4 regions of the Streptomyces sp. NPDC094034 genome follow, and region 3 is predicted to be linked to each of the others. Evidence: riboswitches for the same ligand, from Rfam matches in the RefSeq annotation. Region 3 holds a riboswitch; each other region holds the start of a gene.

Region 1 (7,554 bases), on a different contig from region 3:
ACGTCGAGCGCGAGCGCGATGTCGCGGCCGGGGACGTAACCGGCCTCCTTGATCGCTTCGAGGATGAGGTCGAGCGCGGCGCGGTTCGACTCCAGGTTCGGCGCGAAGCCGCCCTCGTCGCCGAGGCCGGTGGACAGGCCCTTCTGCTTCAGGACCTTCTTGAGGGTGTGGTAGACCTCGGCACCCCAGCGCAGGGCCTCGGAGAAGGACTCCGCGCCGATCGGGGCGATCATGAATTCCTGGATGTCCACGTTGGAGTCGGCGTGCGAGCCGCCGTTCAGGATGTTCATCATCGGAACGGGCAGCAGGTGCGCGTTCGGGCCGCCGAGGTAGCGGAAGAGCGGGAGGTCCGAGGCCTCGGAGGCGGCGTGCGCGACGGCGAGGGAGACGCCGAGGATGGCGTTGGCGCCGAGCGACGACTTGTCCGGGGTGGCGTCCAGGTCGAACATCGCCTGGTCGATCAGGCGCTGCTCGGTGGCGTCGTACCCGACCAGCTCAGGGCCGATCTGCTCGATGACGGCGAGGACGGCCTTCTCGACGCCCTTGCCCTGGTAGCGGTTCTGGTCACCGTCGCGGAGCTCAAGGGCCTCGAACGCACCGGTGGAGGCACCGGAGGGGACAGCAGCACGACCCGTGCTGCCGTCGTCGAGGCCGACCTCGACCTCGACCGTGGGGTTGCCTCGGGAGTCGAGGATTTCCCGGGCTACGACGACGTCGATGGACGGCACGAGCATCTCCTTCTGGGATGTGACGCTTGGAGTGCAGGGTCTCATTGGCCTTGCGACACGAGACTATCCGGCGCGGGGTCATCGGTCGGCCGGTGCCCGCCACCTAAGACGGAATGGGGCCCGATTCCCCCACGCCGGAGCCCGCGGGGGCCGGGTACGCGGGAGGGTGGCGCCGGGTCCGCGGGTGAGCGGGAGCCGCGTCCGCGGGTGAGCGGGGGCCACAGGCGAAACCCCGGCCCGGCGCGTACGGGGGATTACGCGCCGGGCCGGGGCGGTCTCGGGTGGGGACGGTCCCGAGGGGCTCCGGTGGGGACTGACCGGGGGGGCTCCGCTGGGGACGGTCCCCGGAGACTCCGGTGGAGACGGTCCCCGGGGGCTCCGCTGGGGACGGTCCCGAGGGGAGAGCGGTCCCGGTTCCGGATACGGCCCGGACGAGGCCGGGTGGGTCAGCTCAGGTGGAGCTGCTGGCCCGGGTAGATCACGTCGGCGTCGCTGACGATGTCCTTGTTCAGGTCGTACAGCTTCTGCCAGCCACCCTCGACGTCCTCGGCCTTGGCGATCTTGGAGAGGGAGTCACCGGGCTTGACCTTGTACTCGCCGTCACCCTTCTTGATCGTGGTGGGACGGCTCTCGCCGCGCGAGGCCGGCTGGGCCGCGCCGCGCGTGGTCTCCTGCTGCTTCGGCTGCGCCTGCTGCTTGGGGGCCTGCCGCTGCGTCGGCTGCGACTTCTTCTGGGTGGGCCGGCTGGGCTGGGTGCTCTCGGTGGCGGAGCCGCCGTCGTACGCGGCCCTGGACAGGCCCACGCCGCAGTTCGGCCACGCGCCCTTGCCCTGGCCGGCGAGGACCTTCTCGGCGACGGCGATCTGCTGGGACTTGCTGGCCTGGTCGGCGCGGGCGGCATACGCGGTACCGCCGTAAGCGGCCCAGGTGGACGGCGTGAACTGGAGGCCGCCGTAGAAGCCGTTGTCCGTGTTGATCGACCAGTTGCCTCCGGACTCGCACTGCGCGACCTGGTCCCACTCTGCGGCGGTCGCGGCGGAGGCCGAGGTCGCACCGATCAGCGGGGCGGCGACGGCTGCGCCGGTGACCCCGGCGAGCGTGGCATAGCGGACGGCCTTCGACGGGCGGCGGTGCTTGCCCTTGCTGGAACGCAGCAGCATGGAACATCTCCCTCACCGACGCCTACGAGGTCAGCTGTCGGGTTCGGGCCAAGTGAGTTGCCCGGCCGTGTGCTCTGTCGCACACGGCTTCACCCCAAGCCGGTCCTCGGTCGTCTGTCGACGGCCGGAGCCCGGCGCGAACCTTTGGGTCCCCCGCTCCTGCCTACGGCGCATGACGCGTCGGTTGCTCCCCCCGACCGACGGCAGGATTCGGCGTGACGGTCGACGGGGCCCGCGGTGCGAGCGGTTCAGACCGTAATCACAGGTCCGCCCATTGTTCAAAGGAGAACATCAAGGAAAAATCGCCCTTACCTCCCCCTTGGATGACCCCATTTACGCAGGTGAGAGACGAAACGACCCAACCGCCGGAGCAAAAGGCCCCAGTTGCGGCGAAGAGACCCTTGTCTCACTTTCGCAGAAGTGGACATAGGGCCTCTAACTGCCTCTACTTCACGCCCAGATCAAGGGTCTGGCCAGGGAAGATCAGGTCAGGGTCGGCGCCGACGGTGTCCTTGTTCGCCTCGTAGATCGCGGACCACCCGCCGGGCACCTCGCGCTCGTCGGCGATGAGCCAAAGACAGTCACCGGCGCGGACGGTGTACTCACCATCCAGCGCGCCCGCGCCTTCCGTTTCGCCCGCGGAGCCGCCCGCCGAACCATCCGCCGGGCCGCCCGTCGCACCACTCGTCGCGCCATCCGCCGCGGCGTTGGCGTTACGTGTCGATCCGTCACCGCGCGAGGCATGACGGCCGGATTCACGCTCTTCGCCCGAATTGCCCGGTGCGGAGTCGTCCGGGGCCGCGTCGCCGCGGTGCTTGCCCTTGGCGGCGCCCTGACCGGACCCGGCGGACCCGGCGGAGCCGGAGGACTCGGCGGGAGCGGGCTCCTTCGTACCGTCACCGTTGGAGGCCGAGGCGTCCGGCGAGGCCGAGGAGCCGTCCGACGGGGACCCGGCCTTCCCGGATGTCCCGGACGGCTCAGGAGTCGCCTCAGATGTCTTCTCCGGCGTCGCCTCCGTCGCCGTCCCCGGCGTCGTACCGGGATCCACGCGCGGCGCGGGACTGCCCTCCGTCAGCCCGGCGACCGCGGCGCAACTGGCCCACGCCCGCGGCCCCTGCGCTTCGAGGATCCTCTCGGCTATCGCGATCTGCTGCGAGCGGCTGGCGAGGTCGGCTCTGGCCGCGTACTCGGCGCCGCCGAAGTCGTCCCAGGTCTCCTGGGAGATCTGGAGTCCGCCGAAGAAGTCGTTGCCGAGGTCCGCGCTCCACATGCCGCCGCTCTCGCACTCGGCGACACGGTCCCAGGTGGACGCGTCCGCCGCACTGGCACCGGCGGCACCGAGCAGCGGAATGGCGATCGCCGAGCCGGTCACCCCTGCCGCGACGATCAGGGCGGGGGCCTGGCGAGGTCGACGGTGTCGGCCGTTCCCGGAGCGCATGTGATTGCCTTCCGTGTGACTGATGTTTCGACTGGTGCGTGTGGCGGCTGAGTTTTCGAGAACGTAGCGGTACTCGAACTCCTGTCACAAGTCGATGCAGCGGAGATCACGCGAAAGTCACAGTCTTGACGGTCCGTCAGAAATCGTCAGTCGGACAATGGCGTGAACTGCACCGGAAGCGTGCGCAATCCACGCATGATGAGCCCTCCGCGCCAGCGCAAATCGGCAGGATCTCCCGCAAGCCGCACATCGGGCAGCCGGGTCAGCAGGGTGGCGAGCGCGGTCTGCCCCTCCACCCGGGCGAGCGGTGCGCCGAGGCAGTAGTGGATGCCGTGTCCGTATCCGAGGTGCTGATTGTCACGCCGGGAGAGGTCGAGCGTGTCCGGATCCGCGAAGCGCTCGGGGTCACGGTCGGCGGCGGCGAGGACGACCAGCACCGGATCGCCCGCCGCGATCAGCTGTCCGCCGAGCGTCAGGGGCTCGGTCGCGTACCGCCAGGTGGCCAGCTCCACGGGACCGTCGTACCGCAGCAGTTCCTCGACCCCTGTCGCGAGCAGTCCGGTCTCCCCCGCCCGGAGCGAACGCTGGAGCAGCGCGCGCTGCTCGGGATGGCGCAGCAGGGCGAACATGCCGTTCCCGATCAGGTTCACGGTCGTCTCGAAACCGGCGAACAGGATGATGAAGGCCATCGCCGCGGCCTCGTTCTCGGTGAGATGTTCCCCGTGGTCGCCGGCCCGGATGAGTCCGGAGATCAGATCGTCGCCGGGATCGGCCCTCTTACGGTGGATGAGGTCGGCGAGATAGCCGCGCATCTTCTTGACCGAGCGCCCGACTCCGCCGCGTGGTCCGCCGGCGTGCCGGATCATCATCCCCGCCCAGTCGCGGAAGTCGTCCTGGTCCTCGCGCGGCACCCCGAGCAGGTCACAGATCGCGTAGATGGGGAGCGGGAACGCGAAGTCATGAATCAGGTCCGCCTCGCCCCTCGCGGCGAAGCCGTCGATGAGCCGGTCGGTCAATTCCTGTACGCGCGGCGCGAATTCGGCCACGCGACGGGGCGTGAACGCCTTGGACACGAGCCGGCGCAGCCGAGTGTGGTCGGGCGGATCGATATTGAGCAGATGTGTCATCAGCTCGGCCTTGCGCTCACCGGGTATGCCCGTCTTCCCCTTGGCGTGCGCGGGCTCGGCGTGATGCGCGGGGTTCTTGGAGAGCCGCGCGTCGGCGAGGGCCTGCCTGGCATCCACATACCGCGTCACGAGCCACGCCTCCACGCCACTGGGCAGCGCGGTCCTGTGCACGGGCGAATGCTCGCGCAACCAGGCGTAGGCGGGATACGGATCGGTGGCGAACTCCCAGGTGAACAGCGCGGGAGCGGGCGCGGCCGGGGATATGGGGGCGGGCTGGTGACGCATCCCCCGACAGTAACCGTCGGCGTCGCCGGGGAACGGACCGCCGGGGTACGGGCCGCCGGGGAACGGACCGACGACGCCGTACCACCACCCTCGGCGGCCGTTCGGGCTGTACGGCCCGGCCCCGGGCCGTGCGGCTATACGGCGTGGCCCTCCGCCGTGCGGATCGCGTCCCGGTATACGCGGGCCGCCGCGCGCAGTGCCGCCTCCGGGTCGACGCCGGCCTCTTCCGCGCGTACCGCCAGGGCCAGTAGTTCGTAGCCGACGCCGTCGGCCTTCGGGAGCGGGACGTCGAGGCCGGCCGTGCGGGTGCGGCCCGCGAGTTTCGCGGCGAGGGCGAGGCCGGGCTGGCCCAGGGGGACTCCGTCGGTGACCGAGTCGCGCTGCTTCTCGACCGCTTTCATCCGGAGCCAGTGGGTTTTGACGTCCTCGGGGGTCTCGGCCGTCTCGTCGCCGAAGACATGGGGGTGGCGATGGATGAGCTTCTCCACGATCGTGCCGGCGACGTCGTCGATGGAGAACGGCCCGGCGTCCTCCTCTCCCTCCTCCGCCACGGCACGCTCCTCCGCGATACGGGCGTGGAAGACGACCTGGAGCAGTACGTCCCCCAGCTCCTCGCGCAGTTCGACGGCGTCGCCCTCCTCGATCGCCTCGACGAGTTCGTACGCCTCCTCGATGGCGTACTTGGCGAGACCCTGGTGCGTCTGGGTCGATGACCACGGGCACTCGACGCGGATCCGGTCCATGACCTGGACGAGGTCGAGCAGCCGGGCGCCCGGCAGGTCGTACGAGCCGGGAAGCAGCTCCAGGTCGGGCATCGGGACCCGGCCGGAGCCCGCCAGCCGCGCGAGGCCGTCGGTCAGCCGGGCGTCGGTGCCGTCGCCCTCGCCGGAGGGGATGACCACGACCGTACGGCCGCCCGCGCAGGCGTCGACCAGCTCCCGCGCGGTGGGCGCGGCCTGCTCGACGGTGATGCCCGCCTCGCGCAGATAGGGCAGCTGCGGATGGCCGGGGTCGGCGCACAGCACCGCGTCGGCGGCACGCAGCAGCTGCCAGGCGGGCCAGGACAGCAGCCCGGGGGCGACCCGGTGGCTGGCGGTCAGCAGGACGATACGGCCGGGGGTGGCGGGAGCTTCGTCTGTCACCTCTCGAACCTACCTCCGGCCGCCGGCCGCCCCGCCCGCGGGCCGAGGCCGCCTGCGGGCCGAGGCCGCCTGCGGGCCGAAGCCGGGCGCGGGCCGAGGCCGGGCGCCCCCGCCCGGCCGTTTCCGATCAGGCTCCGGCCGGCTGCTCCTGGTCCGGTGCCTCGCTGGTGAGCTGGGTGATCCACGGCGTCTTGGCCTCGCCCAGCCTGACCTGCTGGTTGTCCCAGCTGCCGTAGCGCGGATTGACGTCGATACCGAGTTTCTCGGAGGTCTTCGTCAGCTCGGCGAGGACCGTCTGCTGGCCCTGCGGCGTCGTGGTGTTGGCGCCGAGCGCCACGGCCAGCTTGGTCAGCAGCACCTCGCGGCGGATCGCCGACTCGATCTGGTCCGGGGCGAGCGCGCCCTGCTGGAGCAGCATCGCGGCGAACTGCGCCTCGCCGCCGGACTGGGCGGCTGCCTGCTGCCGGGTGGTCTGGATCTCCTTGCGGCTGATCGTGACCCCGGCGTTGCCCGCGGCCTTCTCCAGCACCCGGTCGAAGATCATGCTGTTCAGCTTGGCCTGGCTGAGCTGCCCGGTGTTCTTGATCAGCTCCTCGGCCTCGGCCTCGGGCGCGGTGCGCTGCGCGTCCCGTACGTCCCGTACCTGGGCCTGGAGCGCGGACACCTCGATCCGCTGCCCGCCGACGACGGCCGCGGCTCCGGGGTGGGCTTCGTTGCCGCAGGCGGTGAGGAGTGGGGCCGCGGCGAGAAGCGCGACGGAGACGGAGAGCGCGGTGCGACGACGGCGGTGCAAAGGGGGCCTCCCGGCGTGATTGTGCGGCGATGCACAAGGCCTTGCAGAGATCGATGGTAGGCAGTGGACGTGGTCTGGGCCACTGGTTCGACCAACGATTCACGGGCGGATCGGGGTGCGCGATCCGCGAAGGCGACGGGCCGGGGGGCTCCCGGTGCCCGGAGCGGGGGCAATGGTCCGCGCCTTCACGCGTTCACGTTCATCACCCAGCGCTCGGCCCAATCGCGTTGCGCACTCTCGATGTGCTCATAGGATGCGATGCGCCGCGCATGCTCCCTCAGCTTCAAAATCCGCTCAGGATGGGATGCCACGGAGAATCCAATACCGATCTGCCAGTATCCGGCAACCATCACCACATCCCCGGTCACTGACATCATCACGAACGTCGGATTGTCCCGGCCGGACCCGAGGAGCCCACTCTCGCAGCCGGCCCCTGCGACGTCCCACCCGTCGGAAAGCGATACGCGCACCCAGCGGTACGCCTTGAATTCCGACTCGTCCGGCATATCGACGGAAACGTCCACGCCGACCAGGAATTCGGGCCACCCGTCCCCCGCCATCGAGAACAGACCGCATTCCCGAGCCGTCCTCTCCCACTCCTCATTGATCTTGGAGTGAAGGTCCTGCTCGGCATGATCGATGATGACGTCCCGCCGCCCCTCGTCCGCATGCAACTGCGTCACATACCGGGCCACGAGAACCGGGGCGAGGTCGTCGCGGGTTCCGATCACTTCATGAACCCTGAATCCGGCATCGGAGAACTTGCCCAGAAGCTCTGGGTGCAATTCACCCACCACGCCCCGCCCCTCCTCACTCACTTGTCGATCGACCGCTAGCGCTTGGCGTACTTGTAGTACGTCGGATTGTTGTAGTCATGCACG
Region 2 (7,554 bases), on a different contig from region 3:
GCCGGAGAAGAAGAACACCAGGTCGCCGGGGGCGAGATCGCCACGTGAGACCCGCTGTCCCGTGTTGATCTGGGTGTAGGTGGTACGGGGGAGGGCGACGCCCGCGGAGCGCCAGGCGGCCTGGGTGAGCCCGGAGCAGTCGAAGGCGCCGGGCCCGGTCGCGCCCCAGACGTACGGCTTGCCGATCGCCCCGTAGGCGAAGGCGACGGCCGCGGCGGCCCGCGCGTTCGGCGCCCGCACCGCACCGGGCGCCACGGACGTGGCGTTCGGGCCCCGGCCGTCCCGCTCCTGGTCGTACTGGGCACGCTGCGCCGCGGTGAGCCGGTCGAGCAGCCGCTGGGCCGAGCCGATCTTCTGCTGGACGGCGGATTTGTGCCGGGCCAGCTCGGACTGAGTGGCCGTCAGCTCGGTGAGTCGGCCGTCGGCCCGGGTGCGCAGTTCGGCGATCCGGGCGAGTTCCTTGCGGATCGCGGTGATCCTGGCGGCCTGCCGGGAACCGGCCCGTTCGGCGAGCGAGGCGCCTTCCAGGTACTCCTCGGGCGAGGAGCTGAGCGCGAGTTGTACGGCGGGGTCGAGCCCACCCGCCCGGTACTGCGCGGAGGCGATCGAACCGAGCGCGTTGCGCGAGCTGTTGAGCCGTTCCGTCCTGCGCGTGGCCTCGTCCCGCAGCCGCGTGAGCGCGGTACGGGCCTTGTCCGCCTTCACCTTCGTGCCGTTGTACCGCTCGGTGGCGGTCTCCGCCTGCTCGTACAGCGCGTCGACCTCGGCCTTGACCTGGGCCGGGGTGAGCTGTGGCTCGGCGTGTGCGGCGCCGTCGAACGCGGTGGCGGTCGCGGCTCCGGCGAGCGCGAGGGTGGCGGCGGTACGGCCGGCGGGGCCGGTGAGCGTGCGCTGTCTGGGCTTTCGGTGCGCTGCCACGGGGGTGGATCCTCTTCCCTAGTCGGTCACGGTGGGTCATGGCCGGTCGCCAGGAGAAGGACGCTAAGGCGCAAGGTCACAGTCCGGCCTCGGCATGGCCGGTATTGGCGAGAGGTGGCAGAACAGGACTGTCTTATGACCGACGTGATCGCGAACTCGGAATGCCTTTCCGGCCGGACCCGACCGATATCGGAACGGAGGCCCACCTCGCCGCTCGGCGGTGATAAGGCCCTCGATAGGCTCCGGGCATGGACGTACTCATCAATGTCTTCGTCGCGCTCCACATCATCGGCATAGCCTCGCTGCTCGGCGGCTTTCTCACTCAGATGAAGTCGATGAGCACGGGCACGGCCCGCTTCAACAAGGCGATGCTGCACGGCGCGCTGACGATGCTCGTCACGGGGGTCGCCCTGGTGGGCCTCAACCAGGCCGACGACCAGACGGTGAACAACATCAAGGTCGGCATCAAGCTCGCGGTGCTGGTCGTGATCCTGGCCGTGGTGTATGTGAAGCGCGACGACGAGACCGCCCCGAAGCCGCTGTTCGGCGCGGTGGGCGGGCTGACGGTGGCCAATATCTTCATCGCCACGCTCTGGACCTGATACCGGGACCGAGGCGCCCGTGTCCCGGCGGACACAGGCGCCCCTCACACCTCTCAGCCGAGCTGGTCGGCCACCTGCTTGCGCAGGTCAGGAAGCATTTCGTAGAGCTTGGCGCCCGGGCAGGCCGTCACATTCACGTCCCGGTGGCTGGAGATGACCGGTACGTCGAGCACCGTGCCCACCGGGTGCGGGTTGGTGCCGCCTCCGCCGGCCGAGACGAGCTGCGTGGAGCCTTCGGGGTTCAGCTGGTACTGGCCGCTCTTCCAGGCGAGCACGTCGGCCAGGCTCTTGACCATGGCTTCGGTCGGCTTCGGGTCGGGGCCGGTGTCCTCGCCGCCCTCGCTGTTGTTCGGCTCGAAGTTGCCGAGCATCGCGACACCGAAGGTGTTGGTGTTGAAGCCGGCCGCGTGGCCGCCGAGGATGCCGGGAATCTCGGTGCCCGGCCGCATCTCGATGGAGCCCTTGCGGCCTTCCCAGATGCCGCCGAAGCGGTCGACGATGAAGTGGTAGGGGAAGTCGCCGTAGCCGAGGACCTTGATGTGCTGGACGTAGATGCCGTTGATGATCTGCGGCACCTGCTCCTGGGTATAGGAGTTGTTCCCCGTCACGGTGTGATGGATGACGGCGGCCTTGATCGAGGGCTGGGTCTTGTACCCGGGATCGGCCAGCGTCTCGTCCGCGCCCCAGTCCTTCCGCAGCTTCACGTCCGGCTGCCCGGTCTCCGCGGACCGCGGTCGGTGGTTCGAGGAAGAGGCGGCCTGGCTTCTCTGGGCCGGGTCGATGAACGACAGCCGCAGGTCCTGCGGCAGGCTGCCCTTCGGAGAGGTGAAGCGGACCTCCACCCCGTCCGCGTCGTCCGTGTAGAAGGCGGGCGCGCCGGCCCGCTTCGCTTCCTCGGCCACTCCCTCGTCAAGCTCCAGGGGGACCTCCCGCCATGATTCCCAGGCCCCGTTGCGGTGGACCCGCGTCTCGGCGGTCAGCCCGTCGTCGACGGCGGACTCCTTCTTCCAGCTGAGGCCGATCGACGAGAAGCGCTCACCGGTGATCTCGCCGGTGGAGAACACCTTGCCGGTCCCTGATCCCGCCTTCGCCGACAGGGCGCCGGCGGGCTTGCCGTTGCCGTCGGTGAGCGTGGTGTCCTCTACCTGGGAGGAATCCGCCGCCGTCGCTTCGAGCGCCGTCGCCGCGGTGCTGGTACCCGCGACGGCGAGGGGAGCCGTCAGCGACACCACACCGAGAGCGATCGCGGGGATCGTCTTTCGAAAATGCATGAACTTCCCTACGTCGTAACCATGCCTCAGGCCGCGGCACGAGGGGGCGCGAGGCGGTGACCGACCAGCGCCGCGCCGGGCCGCACGCCTGAGGACCTCAGTTCATCGCGCGAAGGTTCCCCGGCCGGCAGGCCATTGGCTCTGCTCCGCGCGATTTTCATAAGGTCAGACGTAAGGTTCCGCGGTGGAAGTTCTTTGTGTGGCGGTACTTTCTGAAGTTATTGCCCGAGGGCGCGTGGGTGCTGCGTCCCCGCACCGCTGACCGCCCGTCAGGCGGGGCGGACGCCCCCGTAGATCGGCATGTAGTAGATCGACTCCTCGCGGACGTTCGCGCCCGGCTTGGGGGCGTGGATCATCATGCCGTCGCCGATATAGATCCCGACATGGCTGATGTCGTCGTAGAAGAAGACCAGGTCACCGGGGAGCAGATCGTCGGTCGCGACGCGCGTGCCGGCCTTCACCTGTTCCCAGGTGGTACGCGGCAGCTCCACGCCCGCCTCCTTCCAGGCGGCCTGCGTCAGGCCCGAGCAGTCGTACGAGCTGGGTCCCGTGGCGCCCCAGACGTACGGCTTGCCTATCTGGGCGCGGGCGAAGGAGAGGACCTTGGCGGTCTTGGTGGCGTAGCTGCCGTCCGAGGCTCCCGTGCCGCCGCTCGTGCCCGTCCCGGTGCCGCTGCCGGTATCCGTACCGGAGCCTGTGCCGCTCTGGCCCGAGCCCGTCCCTGAGCCCGTGCTCGTATCGGTCGGCGGGTTGTTCTGGGCCTGGCGTTCCTTGCGCTTGCGCTCGGCCTCCGCCTTCGCGCGGGCCTCCTCCTTGGCCCGCGCCTCCGCCTTGCGGCGGGCCTCCTCTTCCTTCTTGCGCTCCAGCGCGGCCAGCCGCGCCTTCTCCTCCGTGGTCAGCTTCGACAGCAGCGCACGCGCCGCGCCGAGCTTCTGCTGCACGCTCTGCTTGCTGGTGCGCAGCGCGGCCTGCGAGGCGGTGAGCGACTCCAGGTCCTTCGACGCCTGCGCCCGCTGCTTCGCGGCGGCGGCCTGTTGTGTCTGGTAGTCGGTGAGGACTCCGCGCTGACGCTCCGTCAGCCGGTCCGTCACCTGCTTCTGCTCGAAGAACGCCTGGGGGCTGTCCGCGAAGAGCAGGGCGGCGGTCGGGGTGACCGCGCCTTCGCGGTACTGCGCGGCCGCGAACGAGCCGAGCGTACGCCGGGCCTCATTCAGCTTGTCCGCGCGCTTGGCGACTTCGTCGAGCACGCGGTCGACCGCGCGCTTCTGCTTCTGCGTGGCCTCTTTCGCCCTGTTGTACTTCTGTGTCTCGCTTCCGGCCTGGCGATACAGATCGTCGACCTTCTTCTGTACCTCTTCCATGGACGGCTTCGGCTCGACGGGCGTGGCGCTCGCGCTCTGCGTCGAGAGCAGTGTGACCGAGGCGAGCGCGGCTGTCGTGAGCCCGACGGCGGGAGAGGCGGTACGTACTCCGCTGAGACTGCGCGGCTTGCGATGCGACGCCAAGGTCTGCATCTCCTTCCGTGGACCGCCTACCGGGTTAGCTGTCGGGTTCGGGCGGAACGGAAGGCTGCCCTACGGGCCTTGAGCGAAAGGCCCGATTCACCCCGGTTGTGCAGTGTGGGTCCCCGGTTCCGAACTTTCTTCGGGAAAGTCCGAATTCGGCGTGGGCTGCCCGCTTGGCGTGGGTCGCCGTTGGGGGTACGGGCTGCCTGATCGAGCACGCTAGCCAAAGTGTGGTGCTGGTGTGAAGGACGATGGCCGAAATGCCCGATACATTTTCGTGACCATTTGCGCGTGCGATGTGCGAAGGGGGTCGGTGACGCCTTTCCGCCACGATGAGTGACCGAGGTGCCGCCCGCGGTGAGGGCGACGGGGGGTGCGGCGAGGGTGACAGCGGCCGGGGGAATGCCGGGGAATCCCGAAGGCGGGCGCGGTGTGTCAGTGCGGCGGCCTAGACTCGGAAAGCGATGAGCAGCCTCTTTGACGACAGTTTCCTGGCGGACCTCCAGCCCTCCGGCGACGAGCATCCACCGCCGCCCGAGGACGACGCCGAGCACGCACCGGAGCAGGTGCCGGACGACCTCTTCCAGGGTGCCTACGACGCGCCTCCGGCGCGGGACCCGTACCACCGGGGCGGCGCCCCGCGCACGGTCGTGGACCCCGCCGCGCTGCTCGAAGGGCTGAACGAGGAGCAGCGTGCCGCCGTTGTGCACACCGGCTCGCCGCTGCTCATCGTGGCCGGGGCCGGGTCGGGCAAGACCCGGGTGCTGACCCACCGGATCGCGTATCTGCTGGGCAACCGCGGTGTCCACCCCGGTCAGATACTGGCGATCACGTTCACCAACAAGGCCGCGGGCGAGATGAAGGAGCGCGTCGGCCAGCTCGTCGGCCCGCGCGCCAACGCCATGTGGGTCATGACGTTCCACAGCGCCTGCGTGCGGATTCTGCGGCGCGAGTCGAAGCGGCTCGGGTTCACCTCGTCGTTCTCCATCTACGACGCCGCCGACTCCAAGCGTCTGATGGCCCTGGTCTGCCGTGATCTGGACCTCGACCCCAAGCGCTACCCGCCCAAGTCCTTCAGCGCCAAGATCTCGAATCTGAAGAACGAGCTGATCGACGAGGAGACCTTCGCCGACCAGGCCACCGACGGCTTCGAGAAGACGCTCGCCGAGGCCTACCGGATGTACCAGGCGCGGCTGCGCGAGGCCAACGCGCTGGACTTCGACGACATCATCATGACCACCGTCCATCTGCTCCAGGCGTTCCCCGATGTCGCCGAGCACTACCGGCGGCGCTTCCGGCATGTCCTGGTGGACGAGTACCAGGACACCAACCACGCGCAGTACACCCTCGTACGCGAGCTGGTGGGCCCCTCCGGCGAGGAGCACGACCCGGCCGAGCTGTGTGTCGTCGGAGACGCCGACCAGTCGATCTACGCCTTCCGGGGCGCCACGATCCGTAACATCCTCCAGTTCGAGGAGGACTACCCGGACGCGACGACCATCCTGCTGGAGCAGAACTACCGCTCCACACAGACGATCCTGAGCGCCGCCAACGCCGTCATCGAGCGGAACGAGAGCCGTCGGCCGAAGAATCTGTGGACGAAGGCCGGCGCGGGCGCCCAGATCACCGGCTATGTCGCGGACACGGAACACGACGAGGCGCAGTTCGTCGCCGATGAGATCGACCGGCTGACGGACGCGGGCGAGGCCAAGGCGGGCGATGTCGCGGTCTTCTACCGTACGAACGCGCAGTCCCGTGTCTTCGAGGAGATCTTCATCCGCGTCGGCCTGCCCTACAAGGTCGTCGGAGGAGTGCGCTTCTACGAGCGCAAGGAGGTCCGCGATGTGCTGGCCTATCTGCGCGTGCTGGCCAACCCGGAGGACAATGTCCCGCTGCGCCGGATCCTCAATGTGCCCAAGCGCGGTATCGGGGACCGCGCGGAGGCGATGATCGACGCGCTCGCGCTGCGCGAGAAGATCACCTTCCCGCAGGCGCTGCGGCGGGTGGACGAGGCGTACGGAATGGCCGCACGCTCGGCCAACGCCGTCAAGCGGTTCAACACGCTGATGGAGGAGTTGCGTACGGTCGTCGAGTCCGGCGCCGGGCCCGCGACGATCCTGGAGGCCGTGCTCGAACGGACCGGCTATCTGGCCGAGTTGCAGGCGTCGACCGATCCGCAGGACGAGACGCGTATCGAGAACCTTCAGGAACTGGCCGCGGTGGCGCTGGAGTTCGAGCAGGAGCGCGACCAGGCCGCGGCGGAGGCGGCGGGCGAGGGCGCCGGCGGCGCGGCCGGTGCTGGTGGCGCGGCCGGTGCTGGTGGCGCCGCCGGTACGGCCGCCGCGACCGGTCCGACGACCGGTACGCTCGCCGAGTTCCTGGAGAAGGTGGCGCTCGTCGCCGACTCCGACCAGATCCCCGACGAGGACGAGGACGGCTCCGGTGTCATCACGTTGATGACGCTGCACACCGCCAAGGGCCTTGAATTTCCTGTCGTGTTCCTGTCGGGCATGGAGGACGGCGTCTTCCCGCACATGCGCGCCCTCGGCCAGACGAAGGAACTGGAGGAGGAGCGACGGCTGGCGTATGTGGGCATCACCCGCGCCCGCGAGCGTCTTTATCTGACCCGGTCGTCGATGCGGAGCGCGTGGGGCCAGCCCTCGTACAACCCACCGTCCAGGTTCCTGGAGGAGATCCCGGGACACCATCTGGAGTGGAAGCGGACCGGCGCGCAGATCCCGGCGGGGCCCACGTCCGGGGTGACGTCCTCGCTGTCGTCGTCCCTGTCGGCCGCCTCGCGGTCGAGGTCGGGCGGCGGCCCCTCGGGCTTCGCCACGCGGCGCACCACCGAGAAGCCGGTGATCGCGCTGGCGGTCGGGGACCGCGTCACGCATGACCAGTTCGGTCTCGGCACGGTCATGGCGGTGACGGGTACGGGCGCGGACACGCAGGCGACGGTCGATTTCGGTGACACGAAGCCCAAGCGGCTGCTGCTGCGATACGCGCCCGTCGAGAAGCTGTAGGGGCTTGGCGGGGCGGGCAGGGCCCGGGGCGTGCGCCGTACCCGACGCGAAACGCGCCGGGCGCGGCGCGCTTACGTCGGGTCGACGCCGTGGCTGCGGAGCCAGGCCAGCGGGTCGATCGAGGCGCCACCACCGGGCCGTACCTCGAAGTGCAGGTGCGGCCCTGTGGAGTTGCCCGAGTTCCCCGAATACGCGATCACATCACCGGCCTTGACCGAACCGGAGCGGATCTTCG
Region 3 (7,554 bases):
CAGCAGCGCCCAGCGGTCGTGCTCCAGCGGCTCGGTCACCGGATACCCGCGTGCGGCCGACTCGTCGAAGTCGACTCCCAGGCCGGGCTGTTCGGAGGGGTACAGCCGCCCCTCGCGCGGCACGGGCGCACCGGGGAAGACCTCCAGGGTCGCTTGCTTGAAGGCGGCGGCCTCCTGGACGCCGAACGCGGGCGAGCTGATGTCGAGGGCCACATTGGCGGCCATGCCGACGGGGCTGACATCGCCGGGGCCGTGCGGCGCCGTCCGTACGCCGAACAGTTCGCAGGCCGCGACGAGTTTGCGGGTGGGTGTCAGGCCGCCCAGCGTGGGGATACGGATCCGGGCGAAGTCGATGACCCGCTGCTCCAGCAGCGGCAGGTACATCGTGATGTCGTGGTACAGCTCGCCCACCGCGAGCGGGACCGAGCCGGCCTGCCGTAGCTGCCCGAAGTGGGCCGCGTCCTCGGGGGCGAGGGCGTCCTCCAGGAAGAACAGCCGCGCGTCCTCCACCTCGTGCACCAGCTCACGGGCCTGCGAGGGGGTCAGCCGCTCGTGCGCGTCGTGCAGCAGTTCCACTCCCGTGCCGACCCGCTCACGGATCTCGCGCAGCACGGGCGGGACATGACGCAGATAGCCCAGGGAGTCCCAGCTCCCGGCGCGCAGCCGGCGCCGGCGGGCTTCGGCCTCGTCGCGCGGGGCCGTGCCGTAGGTGTCCGTACCCGGGACCGCGACCTGGACGCGGACATGGCGGTAGCCGCGCTCGGCGGCGGCGAGCACCCGCTCGGCGATCTCGCCCGCCTCGTGGCCGTCCACGTGCGTGTACGCCTCCGCGGCCTCCCGGGCCCGGCCGCCCAGCAGCTGGTGCACCGGCAGTCCAGCCGCCTTGCCCTTGATGTCCCAGAGCGCCACGTCGACGCCCGCCAGGGCGTTCTGCGCGATCGAACCGCCCCGCCAGTAGCCGCTGTTGAGCAGCAGTCGGTGCAGGTCCTCGATGTCGTGGGGGTCGCGGCCCAGCAGCATCGGACCGAAATAGTCGTCGACGACCGATCGGATCGCCAGGGTGCGCTGCGGGTCGCTGGCGCAGCCGAGCCCGTACAGCCCGGGCTGATTGGTCTCCACGCGCACGATCACGTACGGGCAGCCCTGCGGGGCGCACAGGAAGGTACGGACCGCCGTCACCCGCAGGGAGTCGGAGCCGGGTCGTGCCCAGGGAGCCGGGGCCAGCACCTCCGCGGCCCCCGCACCGTCCGCCGCCCCCGCACCCTCCGCGGCCCCCGCGCTCTCCGTCGTCTCCGCGCTCTCCGTCGTACCCCGTGTCTTCGCTGCCGTCATGGGTTCCCTCCGAGGTGATGGCACGTCCGTGTTTTCCGGGTGTTACAACTGTTGACACCGTACATCAAGTCGATTTAGATTCGCTGCGTCATAGAGGAGCTGGACGAACAGCCCCGAAGAAAGGCGCTGGGAACGTGATACGACTTCTCCCAGCCGCGCGTCGTACCTCGATACTCGCTTCGGTCGCCGCCATGGGTGTGCTGATCGCGGGTTGCGGTTCGAACGGCGGAGACGGTTCCGGACGCGACGAACTCTCCATGTGGACCTTCAAGCAGTCCCATGTGGCCGCCTTGCAGGCGGCAGCGGAAAAATTCACCGCCGAGACCGGAACAAAGGTGAACATTCAGGCGGTGACGCCGGATGATGCCTTTCTGACCAAGGTTCAGGCCGCGGCCCGCACCAACGATCTGCCCGATGTGCTCGAAGTGCACTCCAACGGCGACGACCTCGCGTTCGGCGGGGCGGGGCTGCTGGAAGACCTCTCCAAGGAAGTCGACCAGAAATGGCTCGACCAGTACCTCCCCCAGGTCCTCAAGGACGGCACGGTCACGCCCGAGGTCTACAAGGCGTCGCTCACCGAGGGCTCCAAGACCCAGGGTGTCCAGCTCGGGCAGCGATTCAGTGTGCCGCTCACCGTCGGCACTCAGGGCGTTGTCTATATGAACAAGAGCCGCGCGGCGAAGGCCGGGGTGACCAGGGCGCCGGCCACCTGGGAGGAATTCATCGACGCCCTCGACAAGGTGAAGAAGGCATTCCCCGACACCGGTGGTGTGACCGTCGGGGTGAAGCAGCCCTCCACGGCCCTGGAATGGCTGATGCAGCCGATGGCGTTCGGGATGCTCGGAAAGCAGAAGTTCGAGGCGCTCTTCGGCCCGGACGCCGCTCAGGGCTGGTCGTCACCGAACGGCCAGAAAGTGCTGAACACCTACAACCAGGTGACCCCGTACTGGATGCCCGGCACCCAGTCCAAGGGGATCGACGAGGCGGATCTCGCCTTCGCCCAGGGCAAGGCGTCCTTCGACATCGGCGGCACCTACACACTGGCGTTTCTCGCCGAGAACGGCTACGACGCGGACAATCTCATGACGTTCCCCGTGCCGCCGCCGAAGGACGCCGCCATCCCCGATCTCCAGCTCTCGCCCTTCTCGCTCACGGGTCTCTCCATCACCCGGAAATCGGAGAAGAAGGACGAAGCGCTGCAATGGCTGAAGTTCCTGTCCAGGGACGATGTCGCGGCCGGCTTCGGAAAACAGGCGCTCGACGTGCCGCCGAATGATCTCGCCAAGAGCCAGAGCGCCGCGCTCGGCCCTGTCCTGAATTCCATGGAGGCGGCCTTCGGCTCCGGCGAGAACTCCTACAACGCCGGCTATACCGCCTACCGTCCCAGCCTGTACGACCCCGGAAAGGTCGGAGCCGTACTGGCCCAGTTCACCCCGCTGACGTCACGCAGCGCGGAAAGTACGGGTGCGCAGATGAGTTCCATGATCAAGTCCTACTGGGCGGAGCAGAACAGATGACCGCCGGAACCGGTACGGCGACGGCCGCCGGCACCGGAAAGGGCGCGCTCCCCTCCTCCGCCGGAGAGCGGGGCGGCGGCGCACCTCGCCGCGGCCCCTTCCGCGGACCGCGCGAGAAGCGCAAGCAGGCCGCCTGGGGCTATCTCTTCGTCGCTCCCGCGATCGCCCTGTTCGCCGTCATGGGCGTCTACACGATCGTCTACGGATTCTCGCTGAGCTTCGCCCAGTGGAACGGCTTCTGGCCCGAATGGAACTGGCGCGGCCTGCGGAACTACACGGATCTGCTCGGCGGCAGCCCGACGTACTGGCCGATCGTGAAGAAGGCCGCGGTCAACACCCTGTGGGTTGTCATCGCGGTCCCGCTGCTCACCGTGCTCGTCGCGTTCCCCCTCGCCCTCGTACTGAACCAGGTCAAGCGCTTCCAGGGCGTCCTGCGCTCCGTCTACTTCGTGCCGTACGTGACGACCGGGATCGCCGTCTACTTCGCCTGGAACTACATCCTGGAGCCCAATGGCGCCATCAACCTGCTGCTGAAGTCCCTCGGCCTCGGCTCGCTCCAGCAGCCGCAGGGCTGGCTCGGCAACCCGGACACCGCCCTCGCCACGATGATCGTCGTCATGGTCTGGTCGGCCGTGCCGGTGGCGATGCTGCTCTATCTGACCGGGCTCCAGTCGCTGGACAGTTCCCTGCTGGAGGCCGCGCAGATCGACGGCGCCGGCTGGCTGCGCTCCACCACGATGGTCGTATGGCCGCTCATGAAGCCCATCACCGTCGTCGTGCTCCTGCTCAATGTGCGTGACTCCCTCCAGGGCTTCCAGTCCTTCCTGATCATGACCAACGGCGGTCCTGGCGACTCCACGAGCGTCCTGGGTCTGGAGACCTATCGGCTCGCCTTTCTCTCCGAGCTGTCCCCGACGCTGGGTCTCGCCAGTGCTCTGGGCTGGCTCCTGTTCCTGGCGGCCCTCGTCGTCGCCTTCATCAACCAGCGGGTGATGAGGAGGATGGGATGAGCGGCGAAACCCTCTCCCCACCGCGACCGGCGGGCATCCGCGCCCAGGGCCGGACCGTACCGCGCACCGGCGGCCGGAAACCTGTCGGCAGGACCGTCGTCCGTACCGTCGTCGGGATCGTGCTCGCCGCCTACGCGGCGGTCAGCGTCTATCCGTTCCTGTGGATGGTCTCGGCGGCCTTCAAGACCAACAAGGAGGTCCAGGAGGGTGGTCATCTCATACCGCACGACCCGACCCTCCGTACCTTCGCCGACACCTGGAGCAAGCTCGACTTCTTCGACTACTTCCTCAACAGCGTCAAGGTCACCGTCCTGACGACCGTGCTGGTCGTGGTGGTCTACTCGGCCGCCTCCTACGCCTTCTCCGTGCTGGCGTTCCCCGGCAAGAAGTGGCTGTACCGGCTCTTCCTGGTACTGCTCTTCGTCCCCGGAGTGGTGACGCTGCTGCCGATCGTGCTGCTGGAGAGCAAGCTCGACATCCTCGGCACCCACTGGGGCCTGATCCTGCCGTTCGTCAACGGCAGCGCCCCACTGGCGATCCTGCTGCTGACCAACGCCTTCAGTGCGGTGCCGGCGGAGCTGCGCGAGGCGGCTCGGATGGACGGCGCGGGCGAGCTGCGGATCTTCAGCCGGATCTATCTGCCGCTGGCCCGGCCGGCGGTCATCACCATCGCGCTGCTCACGGCCATCCCGACCTGGAACGAGTACCAGCTCACCCGGATCTCGCTGAACGACCCGCACACGTACACGCTGCCGATCGCGCTCCAGGCGATGCAGTCGCAGAGTGTCGTGCAGTACAACTCGCTGATGGCGGCGGCTCTGATCATGGTGGTCCCGGTGATCGTCCTGTTCCTGTGCGCCCAGCGCTATTTCGTCAACGGATTGATGGGAGCGGTCAAGGGATGAGCGGGCGGACGGTACGGAAGAGCCCCCGGACGGTACTGGTGACCGGGGCGGCCGGCGGGATCGGCCGGGCCGTCGTGGCGGACCTCATCGGCGCGGGCTTCCGCGTCGTGGGCGCCGATCTGGCGCGGGGTGACGGCGAGGACGGCTGTGTCCGGTTCGTCACCGGCGATCTGAGCGAGGCGAAGACGGTCACCGAGTGCTTCGCCGCCGCACAGAAGGCGGCGGCGGAAGAGGACGGCGCGTTCGTCGGGGTCGTCCATCTCGCGGCGTACCCGGCGCCCGGCATCGTGTCGGAGGACGAGACCCTGCGCGCCAACGTCCTCGCCGCCTATCTGGTGTTCCAGGAGGCCGGCCGGCTCGGCGTGCCGCGTGTCGTCGGCGCCTCCAGCGCGGCGGCCGTCGGCATCGCGTGGGCCGACCGGGATCTGCACCCGGTGTACGTCCCCGTGGACGAGGACCACCCCGATCTCACCGTCGACTCCTACGGCCTGTCGAAGGTCATGTCCGAGAAGGCCGCGCAGTTCACGACCCGGCGCCATGGCACGGTCACCGTCATGCTGCGGTTCCCGTTCGTCGGCGCGGGCGCCCGGCTGCGGGAGCGGCTGGCGCAGGTGCACGGCGACCCCGCGTCCAACCGCCGTGAACTGTGGGGGTGGCTGCACACCCGGGACGCCGCCCGTGCCGTACGGGCCGCCCTGACGGCGGACCTCACGGGCCACCATGTCGTCAACGTGGCCGCGCCCGACAGCGCGGCCCTGGAACCCACCCGGGAGCTGCTGGCGACGTACCACCCCAGCAGCGAGATCCGGGGCGCGCTCGACGGTCACGCGTCGCTGTTCGACACCACCCGCAGCCGTGAGCTCCTCGGGTTCACCGCGGCGGGGCGGGAGGAGATCACGGAGGCGGACTGAGCTTCGCGCCGCCGCCCGGGTAGCGGGCGATCGGGCGCCGGGCCACCGACGGGTGGTGGCGCTGCCGGAGGGTGACTCCGGCAGCGCCACCACCCGTCGCACGTTTCCGGGCCGGTACGTCATATCTCTCCCCGAGCCTTCTCCGAAGCCCCGATGAAGCCCCCGATGAAGCCCCTGATCTTTCCTTGATCGCCTTTCCGTTCATCGTCGGGCGACGCGATGAACGGGCCCGAAGAATGCCCGAGTTGGTCAATCGCCAGAAAACCGCGAGGTGGGCGTCACTCCTTCATCCGTCGTGAACTGCCGTTTGCGGAAAGGGAATTCTTCGAATGTGATCCGCTCTTCGATGAAAGACGGTCGGAGAACCGCCACATGGCCCTGGTTGTTCGAATGTGAGAGAGCGTCAGCGGCGCGTATGGCTCCCTTGTGGAGGTCGGGTCCACGGGTCGGATCCGATGCCGCGCACCCGCACCTTTATGGGCGATTTATCTCAGTTCTCCCTGAAGTCCAATTCTTTGTCGTTCGCTCGACTTTCTCCGCTCTGTGTCCCGTTGTGACCTGGACATTTCCGTCATGCGCGTGATGTGTGTCACGTAAGTGCCCGGCCCGCCGCCTGCCTTCTCGTTCATTTCGCCTGTGTGGAAGGCGAGTTGAGCTTCCCGGTATCGGGCCGATAACGAGATCATTTCGGGTCGGATTCATGAATTGGATTCCGTTGTGAATTCAGGGCTTGTTTCGTTCGGGCGCCCTCGCTTACGTTCTCGTTACTCCGGACGGAACGCCGAATCCTGCCGCCGCCCGGAAACACACACCCACCCACGCCCGGCAGGAGCGGGGGACCCAGGTAAGTCGCCGATCCGTACTCAGGACCGGCTTGGGGTTAAGCCGCATTCACCATGCGGCCGGGCATCTCCAGTCCGAACCCGACAGCTCACCTCGCAGGCGCAGGAGAGGAATTCGTCATGGCCTCAAAGGCTAAGCACCGTCGTCCCAAGAACAGCCCTGTCGCCAGAGGTCTCGTCACCGCGGGCACGGGCGGTGCCGTACTCGCCTTCCCCTTGCTGGCCGCCACCACCGCCCAGGCGGCCCCGGCAGCGCACACCGCCGCCAGCGCCAAGGTGACCCTGACTCCGGCCGCCGTCGTCCAGACGGACACCCCGACGACCTACTCCGTCGTCTGGGGCGACTCGCTGTCCAAGATCGCCGACGACTTCTCCCTGAGCGGCGGCTGGCAGCAGCTCTACGAGGACAACCGCGATGTCATCGGCGGCGACCCGTGCCTGATCCACCCCGGTCTCACGCTGACGCTCGGAACGGCGTCCGCGTCGGAGGCCCCCGCCGACTCCGCCGCCGACTCCGCCCCCGCCGAGGAGGCCGCGCCGGCGGCCGAGGAGAGCACCGACGAGAGCGCCTCGGCCGACACCGCCGCCGCGACCACCGAGACCGCCACGACGACGTACGCCGACAACCTGGACGGCTGGATCCGGGAGTCGCTGGACGTCATGGCGGCGAACGGCATCCCCGGCTCCTACGAGGGCATCCACCGCAACATCATGCGCGAGTCCTCGGGCGACCCGTGGGCCATCAACAACTGGGACTCCAACGCCGCGGCCGGCACCCCGTCCAAGGGGCTCCTTCAGGTCATCGACCCCACGTTCGAGGCCTACCACGTGCCCGGTACGTCGACGGACAGCTACGACCCGGTCGCCAACATCACCGCCGCGTCCAACTACGCGGCCGACCGTTACGGTTCGATCGACAACGTGAACGGCCCCTACTGACAGGCCCGCACACCGCACACCGCTCGCGGCAGGCCGGACAGCCCTCAGGGCTGGTCCGGCCCTGCCGCGTTCCGGGCTCGTTCGTTCCCTCGTTCCCG
Region 4 (7,554 bases), on a different contig from region 3:
ACATCCAGCTGTCCGACGACTTCATCGCCGCCCGTACCCCGGGCCGCTGGCCGGGCGACCGGCTGATGCACCACCTCGTAGGGGGACTGTCGCCGCGTCACGGGTTCTTCGACCTCAATGTCCACACCCTGTGGGCGCTGCTGGCGGCCCGGCCGAATCTGCTGCGGCCCGGCGGCCCGGCGGGGAGCGCGCTCGGCGCATGCCTGCCGGCGCTGCTCGACGACCGGGAAGTCTCGGCGCGGGCGAGAAGGGAACTCCAGGGAATTCGATACGCGATTCGGCTCGCCGAGGCGTGAGCGGGCGGGCATGTCCCTCCGGCGATGTCGTCGTCCGTCGGAAAAGATCCGGGTCCCAGAGGCTGCGGACGGGGCGAGAGAGACGCACTCTTGGGCCTATGAGTGATGCACCGATCGTCGTCCACCGGGCGTCAGGGACAGGCGGGCGGCGGGTCACGGTCCGTGGGCGGATCATGGGGCTCGCCCATTCCGACGACCATCTGATCGAATTCCTGCGTCTGGCGGGGCTGCCGGACGCCTGGGAGCTGCTGGACGACCCGGCCTGGGTGGAGTGGCAGGGCGGCCCCGCGCACGAGTACAGCGTGGTGTGAGCCCGCGTGGTGCCGCCACGCTCCCGGCACACCTCGTCCCGTCGGCCCCGTGGGCCCCGTCAGCCCTGCTCGTCCGCCCGTTCCACCTGGTCGGCCCGCTCCCTCTGCTCCGCCGCGATCGCGGCGAGCTGCGTCAGATTGTCGATCCGCCAGTCCGCCGCCTCGATCACCTCCGGGTCGTCCGCCCACAGATAGCCCCACGGCCCGCGCCGCAGATGGACGGCGCGCAGACCCGCCTCCCGGGCGGGGAACAGGTCGTACGCGGGATGATCGCCCACGTACATCGTCCTGTCGGGCGTGGTCCCCGACGCCTCGACGACGCGCGCGAAGAACTCCTGCGACGGCTTCTCGACGCCCCACTCGCCCGAGGTGGCGATGAGATCGACGGGCAGATCGAGACCGCGCAGCAGCTCCCCGGTTTTGACGGTCTGGTTGCCCGCGAGGACGACGCGGAGGCCGAGCGCCCGGATGCTCGCCAGGGCGGGCCGTACATCCGGATAGAGATCGGACTCGTCGAGATGGTCGCCGCGGCCGGCGGCCTCCCTGGCGCGGTACGCCTCGCCGACGTCCATGCCGGGTTTGATGAGGCGGAGGGCGTCGGCGTTGTCGCGGTTCTGGACGGTGGCGGCGCCGACGAGCGCGGAGATGGTGTGCCGGGGAATGCCCAGCCAGTCGGCCCAGGACGCCCAGTAGCGGTCGTCGCGGACGAGGGTCTCGCCGACGTCGAACACGATGGTTTCGATCACCGGTGTAAGCGTAGGGGGACACGCTCTGCCGATTGTCAGTGGCTGGCCGTAGCCTTGCTTCTATGTTCGCTTCCTCGTCCACTCCTTCGCCCGCTTCCGGTGACGGCGACTCGTTACGCGCTGTCAGGTCCGCCGCTGTCGTCAACGCGGAGATCCGTGCCCTGTGGGCCCGTGCCGGTGGCGCGTTGCCGCCCGCCGAGCAGGAGCGCTACCAGCGACTTCTGGTGGAGTGGGCCGTCGCTGTCCGCGCGGATGTCGTCGAGGCGGCCTAGAGGCTCTTAGAGGCTTGCGCTGCGCCGGGTGGTGATGATCTTGCTCCGGATGGCGTAGGGTTGCAGTCAACGGCGCGGGGTGGAGCAGCTCGGTAGCTCGCTGGGCTCATAACCCAGAGGTCGCAGGTTCAAATCCTGTCCCCGCTACTGGAAGAGAACGAAGGCCCGGATTCCTGGTGAATCCGGGCCTTCGTCATGCCCGCCCGCATCTTCGGCTTCCGTGCTTGACCTTTACGCGACGTCAAGTTCTACCGTGAAAGTCATGGAGTGGTCGATCCAGGAAATCGCGAAGAAAGCGGGCACGACGAGCCGCACGCTCAGGCACTACGGCGAGCTGGGGCTGCTTGAGCCCAGCCGTACCGGCAGCAATGGCTATCGCTACTACGGACAGGACGCCCTTGTCCGGCTCCAGCGGATTCTGCTGCTGCGGGAGCTGGGGCTCGGGCTGTCCGAGATCGCGCGGGTCCTCGACGGCCAGCAGGACACGGCCGCCGCCCTGCGCGGCCATCTGAAGCTGCTGGAGCAGGAACGGGAGCGCATCGGGCGGCAGATCGCCTCGGTGCGGACCACTCTCCACAAGACGACGACGGGAGAGGAACTCATGGCCGAGGACGTACTCGACGGCTTCGATCACACACGGTACGAGGAGGAGGTGACCCAGCGGTGGGGCCGGGACGCCTATGAGAAGAGCGACCGCTGGTGGCGGTCGCTGAGCGAGGAGGAGCGGCAGGACTTCAAGGACCGGCACGAGGGCATCGCCAGGGACTGGGGGCGCCTGGCCGCGGCGGGGCTCGCCGCGGACAGCGAGGAGGCGCAGGCCGTCGCCCGGCGTCACTGCGACTGGCTGTCCGTCACGGTCGAGCCCACCAGGTCGTATGTCATCGGCGTGACGGCGATGTATGTCGATGACGCGCGCTTCGCCGCCACCTATGACCAGTACGGTGAAGGTACGGCTGTGCTCGTGCGGGACGCCATGAGGGTGTACGCCGAGCGCCACCTGACCGACTGATCCGTTCCGTCGGCCCCAGGTGCACCAAGCACTGGCGGGGTCGGCGGAACCGGCTCACCGTAGCCCACTCGGCCGACGGCGATTCGCCGCCCGGGAGGGCAGCGGCCAGCCTGGTGGAGAGCGGCACCGTCCGCAGCAGTCGGCGGACCGGGCAGGAGACCACTGGTGTGGAGACTGAGGAAGCTCGGAAAGAGAATCGGCGGCAGCGGCCGGCGAGCGGCCGAGGGCGCCGGTCTCTGGGCCTCTGACGGAAGGGGCTTCTGGGCGGCGGGCGACAATGCCCGCGGCGGCGGCCGGTATCCGGGCGGACATGGCCGTACGGGACGCAGGCTGGTGCGGGCGCTGCCCGTGCTGGTGATCATCGCCGGGGCGGTCTTCGACGTGGTGACCCCGACGCGGGTCACCGCGTCACCCCTCTTCGCCGCCGCCCCGCTGATCGCCGCCCCGTTCTATCCGCTGGTCGGCACGCTCACCATCGCCGTCGCCGCGCTGATCGCCGAGTTGGCGGTGCATTTCCACGCGGACACCCAGTTCCAGGTGGAGTCGATCAGCGAGGTGCTGACCGTGCTGGTCGTCTCCCTGCTCGCGCTGTACATCAACGGTGTCGTACGGCGCAGCGGCGAGCGGCTGGCCTCCGCCCGCATCATCGCCGAGACCGCCCAGCGTGCGGTGCTGCCGAGACCGGCCGAGCGGATCGGGGGGCTGCGGATCGCCGCGCGGTACGAGGCGGCGCAGGAGGGCGCGTTCATCGGCGGGGACCTCTTCGCCGTACAGGACACGCCGTACGGGGTGCGCCTGGTGGTCGGGGACGTACGGGGGAAGGGTCTTGACGCGGTCGAAGCGGTGGCGGTGGTCATCGGGTCATTCCGGGAGGCCGCCGAGCAGGAGAGTTCGCTGGAGGGGGTCGCGCAGCGGCTGGAGCGCGCGCTCAGGCGTGAGGGGACGCGACGGGACGGGCTCGATGTCTTCGAGGGGTTCACCACGGCCGTTCTCGCCGAGATTCCGCACGAGGAGGGTGTGGTGCGGCTGCTCAACCGCGGCCACCCCGAGCCACTGCTGATGTGCCGCGACGGTGAGGTACGGATGCTCGCCCCGAGCGACCACGCGCTGCCGCTCGGAATGAGCGAACTGGGCGCGTGGCCGGACCGGGCGGACCAGGCCGGGTATCCCGAGGGCGCGACGCTGCTCTTCTACACGGACGGGCTCACCGAGGCGCGCGATGCCCAGGGGGTCTTCTACGTCCCGCGCGAACGGCTCGACGGACGGGTGTTCCAAGGGCCCGACGAGATACTTCAGGCGCTCATCGACGACGTACGGCGGCACACGGGCGGCGGGAGCCAGGACGACATGGCGCTGCTGGCGGTCAGCCGGCCCTCGGAGGGCGAGCCGGAGCGACGCAGGACCATGCCCTTGGTGCCATGAGACGGCCGCGCGGTGCCGTGAGGCAGCCGCGCTCACCGCGCTCACCGTCGAAGCCGTTGCCCGGATCGCCCGGCGAGGAGCCCTTGCCACTGTCTGTAATCGAGAGGTATCCCTCCGCATAACATTTGACACACCGTCAGAAATGTAGGCCCCCCTGACGGGCCGTCAACTCGCCCGATTAGATTCCCTTACATCCCGGTACGTCCGATGCGAAGTCGTTAACGATCATCCGGAACAGCTTGGAATAAGGGCCGGGTCTCTATTAACGTTCGATAACGCAGCGCGGTCGTCCCAGCCGTCGCCAGAGATGGCACCGTGCGCACGCGCCGAATCCCGCGAGGGAACCGGGGAACCACCAATTGGGGTGAATCGGGTGTCTTTTGCTGCCCTGTGCGGCAGGAGCGCTCGTAGGAGACCTTCCTGCTCCGAACCCGTCAGCTAACCCGGTAGGCGAGAAGGAAGGAAAGGAGCACGCCTCAGTGGCGTCCAACAAGCCTGCCCCCCAAGCCGTCTTCGAAACCCACTCCCTCGGCGGCGAGCCGGACAGGGCGTGGGGGGAATGGAATCCCACCGAGGAGTCCATACGGCCGGTACGCGGCCGGCACCGCGTCGCCAAGCAGCGCGGACTCGCCCGTAGCTCCACGGTCCTCGGCGTCGGCGTCATCGCCGCCGTCGGCGCGGGCGGCATCGCCACCGCGCAGGACAAGCCCGCGGTCTCCATATCCCTGCCCGACGCGATCACGGACAAGCTCCCGGACGCCGCGTCACTGCCGGGAATGGGCTCGCTCGCCTCGGACGACTCCGAGCCGCAGGCGCTCGCCGCCCCGCTCACCACCGCCGGGCTCACGACCGCGGAGACCGAGCAGGGCGCCACCGACGCGGGAGAGGCGCTGCGCGCCCGTATCCTCCAGCAGGCCGAGGCGCAGCAGACCGGGGCCGACGCGGCGCGGAAGGCCGCGGCGGAGGCGGCGGCGGCCGAGAAGGCCGCGGCCGAGGCCAAGAAGCAGCAGACCGACGCCGAGAAGAAGATCGAAGAGGCGAAGAAGAAGGCCGAGGCGGAGGCCAGGGCCAAGGCGGAGAAGGAGCGGCTGGCCAAGCTGGCCGCCAGCTACGCGCTCCCCACCTCCTCCTACACGATCACCTCGACCTTCGGTCAGGCCGGCTCCCTGTGGTCCTCAGGCCAGCACACCGGCCTGGACTTCGCCGCGCCGACGGGTACCCCGCTCAAGGCCGTGCACAGCGGCACGATCACATCGGCAGGCTGGTCGGGCTCGTACGGATACCGCACGGTCCTGGAGCTCGATGACGGCACGGAGATCTGGTACGCCCACCAGTCCTCGATCTCCGTCAGCGCCGGGCAGAAGGTCACCACCGGCGAGGTCATCGGCAGGGTCGGCGCGACCGGCAATGTGACCGGCGCCCATCTGCATCTCGAAGTCCACACGGCGGGCGGCGCGGGCCTGGACCCGATGAGCTGGCTGCGCGGCAAGGGCCTCACCCCGTAGAACCGCCCCATGGGCAGTCCTTCCCGGCCTTCCCCTCGGTATTCCCCCATACGGCATTCCCCCATACGGCCCACATGAGGGCGCGGAGCGGAATAGGGCGTCCCCATCGGGGGATTGCATCCACCTATGACCGCTCTGCGCCCACTGGGCTCCTCCGATCTGCACGTCTTCCCGCTCGCCCTCGGCGGCAATGTCTTCGGCTGGACCGCGGACGAGACGGCCTCCTTCGCCGTCCTCGACGCGTACGCCGCCGCGGGCGGGAACTTCATCGACACCGCCGACATGTACGCGTCGTGGGCACCGGGCCACCAGGGCGGTGAATCCGAGACCGTCATCGGCAACTGGCTGGCCTCGCGCGGCAATCGCTCCGACATCCTGATCGCGACCAAGGTCGGCGCGCACCCGCGGTACAAAGGGCTCAGGGCGGCCACCATCAAGGCCGGGATCGAGGAGTCGCTGCGTCGGCTCCGTACGGAGTACGTCGATCTCTACTACACCCATTTCGACGACCCCGAGGTCCCGGTCGAGGAGATCATCACCGCACTCGACCAGCTGGTGAAGGCCGGCAAGGTCCGCGCGCTCGGCGCCTCCAACATCGGCGCGGAGCGGCTGGCCGCCTCGCTCGTCTTCTCCGAGCGCGAGGGGCTGGCCCGCTATGTGGCGCTTCAGCCGCACTACAACCTGGTCTCCCGCGACACATACGAGGGCGAGCTCCTGGACACCGTGCTGCGTCACGGTCTGTCGGTCGTCCCGTACGCCGCGCTGGCCTCGGGCTTCCTCACGGGCAAGTACCGTCCGGGGGTCACGGTCGACAGTCCCCGGGCAGGCAAGGCGGCCGAATACCTGGAGTCCGAGCGGGGCGCCAGGGTCCTGACCGCGCTGGACCGGATCGCCGGGGCACGGGACGCCGAGATCGCGACCGTGGCGCTGGCCTGGCTGGCGGCTCAGCCGACGGTGGTCGCGCCGCTCGCGTCCGCGCGTTCGACCGGGCAACTGCCCGCGCTGCTGGCGGCGGTCGACCTCGAACTGACGGCGGAGGAGCTGGCGAAGCTCACGGCGGCGTCCGCGTGAATCCGCCGCCCGAAATCTCCGCCCGAAACCGCCGACTGAAGCCGCCGCCCGCAATCCTCGTGGGACCGGCGCGTCATTGGCGGTAGGGGTTGTAGCCGTCGTAGTCGGCGTACGGCGGCGGCACCCGTACCCGGCCTGTGGCCCGCGCCGCGTAGGTCAGCGCGGGCCCGGCTGTCTCCCTGCGCTGCCACAGATGGTGCAGCAACTCCTGCTCGCGCTCGACGAAGTCCGGGCCCAGCGCGCCCCGGTGGGCCCGGTGGCGGAGAAACGCCAGGGATGTCGCGAACGCCTCGTACTCCCGGACCGATCTTGCCGCCGCCGGGCCGTACGTACGCCCAGCGAAATCACGCGCCATCGTGCGCGCCCGCATGGAGGAGAGGGCGAGGGGTGCGGCCGACGTCAGCCAGCCGGCGGCGGCGTACGCGGGCAGCTCGGACCCGACCGTGCGCAGCTCGCGCTGGCGGCTCCAGATCACCAGCCAGGTCAGCAGCGCGAAGACCGGGACCATGAACACCCCGTACACCACATAGAAGCCGTACGGGCCGAAGAGCGGTCCCGATCCGTTCCACAGCGCGTGCAGGCCCATCGCCAGGGCAAGACCGAGCAGGGGGAGCGCGAACCGGCGGACCCTCTGCCGGCGGGCCGCCGTCGCCGCCAGTCCGAAGCCGATGCCGGTGAGCACGGTGAAGAGCGGATGGGCGAACGGTGACATGACGACCCGTACGAAGAAGGTCGCGGCCGTGACGGAGGCAAGGCCGGAGTTGCCCAGATCTTGGTCCTCGCCGAAGGCGCTGCCGAGATAGAGGATGTTCTCGGTGAAGGCGAAGCCGGTGGCGCTGAACCCCGCGATCACGACGCCGTCGACGAGCCCGGTGAAGGCCCTCCCGCGGAAGAGGAAGATCAGCAGAACCGCCGCGGCCTT

Evidence for each region. Region 3 has a riboswitch for cyclic di-AMP ahead of ABTZ59_RS04695 (LysM peptidoglycan-binding domain-containing protein). Riboswitches for the same ligand answer to the same signal wherever they lie in the genome.
Region 1: it holds a riboswitch for cyclic di-AMP, as region 3 does, so the genes downstream of both, ABTZ59_RS27170 (transglycosylase family protein) here and ABTZ59_RS04695 (LysM peptidoglycan-binding domain-containing protein) in region 3, are expected to answer to the same signal.
Region 2: it holds a riboswitch for cyclic di-AMP, as region 3 does, so the genes downstream of both, ABTZ59_RS30910 (C40 family peptidase) here and ABTZ59_RS04695 (LysM peptidoglycan-binding domain-containing protein) in region 3, are expected to answer to the same signal.
Region 4: it holds a riboswitch for cyclic di-AMP, as region 3 does, so the genes downstream of both, ABTZ59_RS29765 (M23 family metallopeptidase) here and ABTZ59_RS04695 (LysM peptidoglycan-binding domain-containing protein) in region 3, are expected to answer to the same signal.

Annotation. Positions count from the first base shown of each region.
Region 1 is NZ_JBEOUD010000036.1:10,821-18,374, forward strand. Features, by position in the region: gene eno (phosphopyruvate hydratase) at 1-734, opposite strand, end outside; gene ABTZ59_RS27170 (transglycosylase family protein) at 1,175-1,888, opposite strand; cyclic di-AMP (ydaO/yuaA leader) riboswitch at 1,893-2,069, opposite strand; gene ABTZ59_RS27175 (transglycosylase family protein) at 2,334-3,326, opposite strand; gene ABTZ59_RS27180 (cytochrome P450 family protein) at 3,473-4,738, opposite strand; gene ABTZ59_RS27185 (nucleoside triphosphate pyrophosphohydrolase) at 4,873-5,880, opposite strand; gene ABTZ59_RS27190 (SurA N-terminal domain-containing protein) at 6,008-6,673, opposite strand; gene ABTZ59_RS27195 (hypothetical protein) at 6,859-7,470, opposite strand; gene ABTZ59_RS27200 (LamG-like jellyroll fold domain-containing protein) at 7,506-7,554, opposite strand, start outside.
Region 2 is NZ_JBEOUD010000048.1:214-7,767, forward strand. Features, by position in the region: gene ABTZ59_RS30895 (C40 family peptidase) at 1-918, opposite strand, end outside; gene ABTZ59_RS30900 (hypothetical protein) at 1,167-1,520, shown strand; gene ABTZ59_RS30905 (N-acetylmuramoyl-L-alanine amidase) at 1,574-2,791, opposite strand; gene ABTZ59_RS30910 (C40 family peptidase) at 3,061-4,305, opposite strand; cyclic di-AMP (ydaO/yuaA leader) riboswitch at 4,304-4,467, opposite strand; gene ABTZ59_RS30915 (ATP-dependent DNA helicase) at 4,761-7,319, shown strand; gene ABTZ59_RS30920 (M23 family metallopeptidase) at 7,391-7,554, opposite strand, start outside.
Region 3 is NZ_JBEOUD010000003.1:109,759-117,312, reverse strand. Features, by position in the region: gene ABTZ59_RS04720 (enolase C-terminal domain-like protein) at 1-1,332, opposite strand, end outside; gene ABTZ59_RS04715 (ABC transporter substrate-binding protein) at 1,524-2,849, shown strand; gene ABTZ59_RS04710 (carbohydrate ABC transporter permease) at 2,846-3,859, shown strand; gene ABTZ59_RS04705 (carbohydrate ABC transporter permease) at 3,856-4,764, shown strand; gene ABTZ59_RS04700 (NAD-dependent epimerase/dehydratase family protein) at 4,761-5,675, shown strand; cyclic di-AMP (ydaO/yuaA leader) riboswitch at 6,479-6,633, shown strand; gene ABTZ59_RS04695 (LysM peptidoglycan-binding domain-containing protein) at 6,638-7,456, shown strand.
Region 4 is NZ_JBEOUD010000043.1:37,264-44,817, forward strand. Features, by position in the region: gene ABTZ59_RS29730 (helix-turn-helix domain-containing protein) at 1-296, shown strand, start outside; gene ABTZ59_RS29735 (hypothetical protein) at 395-607, shown strand; gene ABTZ59_RS29740 (HAD family hydrolase) at 667-1,350, opposite strand; gene ABTZ59_RS29745 (hypothetical protein) at 1,416-1,625, shown strand; tRNA gene ABTZ59_RS29750 (tRNA-Met) at 1,699-1,772, shown strand; gene ABTZ59_RS29755 (MerR family transcriptional regulator) at 1,888-2,634, shown strand; gene ABTZ59_RS29760 (PP2C family protein-serine/threonine phosphatase) at 2,830-4,056, shown strand; cyclic di-AMP (ydaO/yuaA leader) riboswitch at 4,371-4,524, shown strand; gene ABTZ59_RS29765 (M23 family metallopeptidase) at 4,536-5,561, shown strand; gene ABTZ59_RS29770 (aldo/keto reductase) at 5,688-6,632, shown strand; gene ABTZ59_RS29775 (PrsW family intramembrane metalloprotease) at 6,706-7,554, opposite strand, start outside.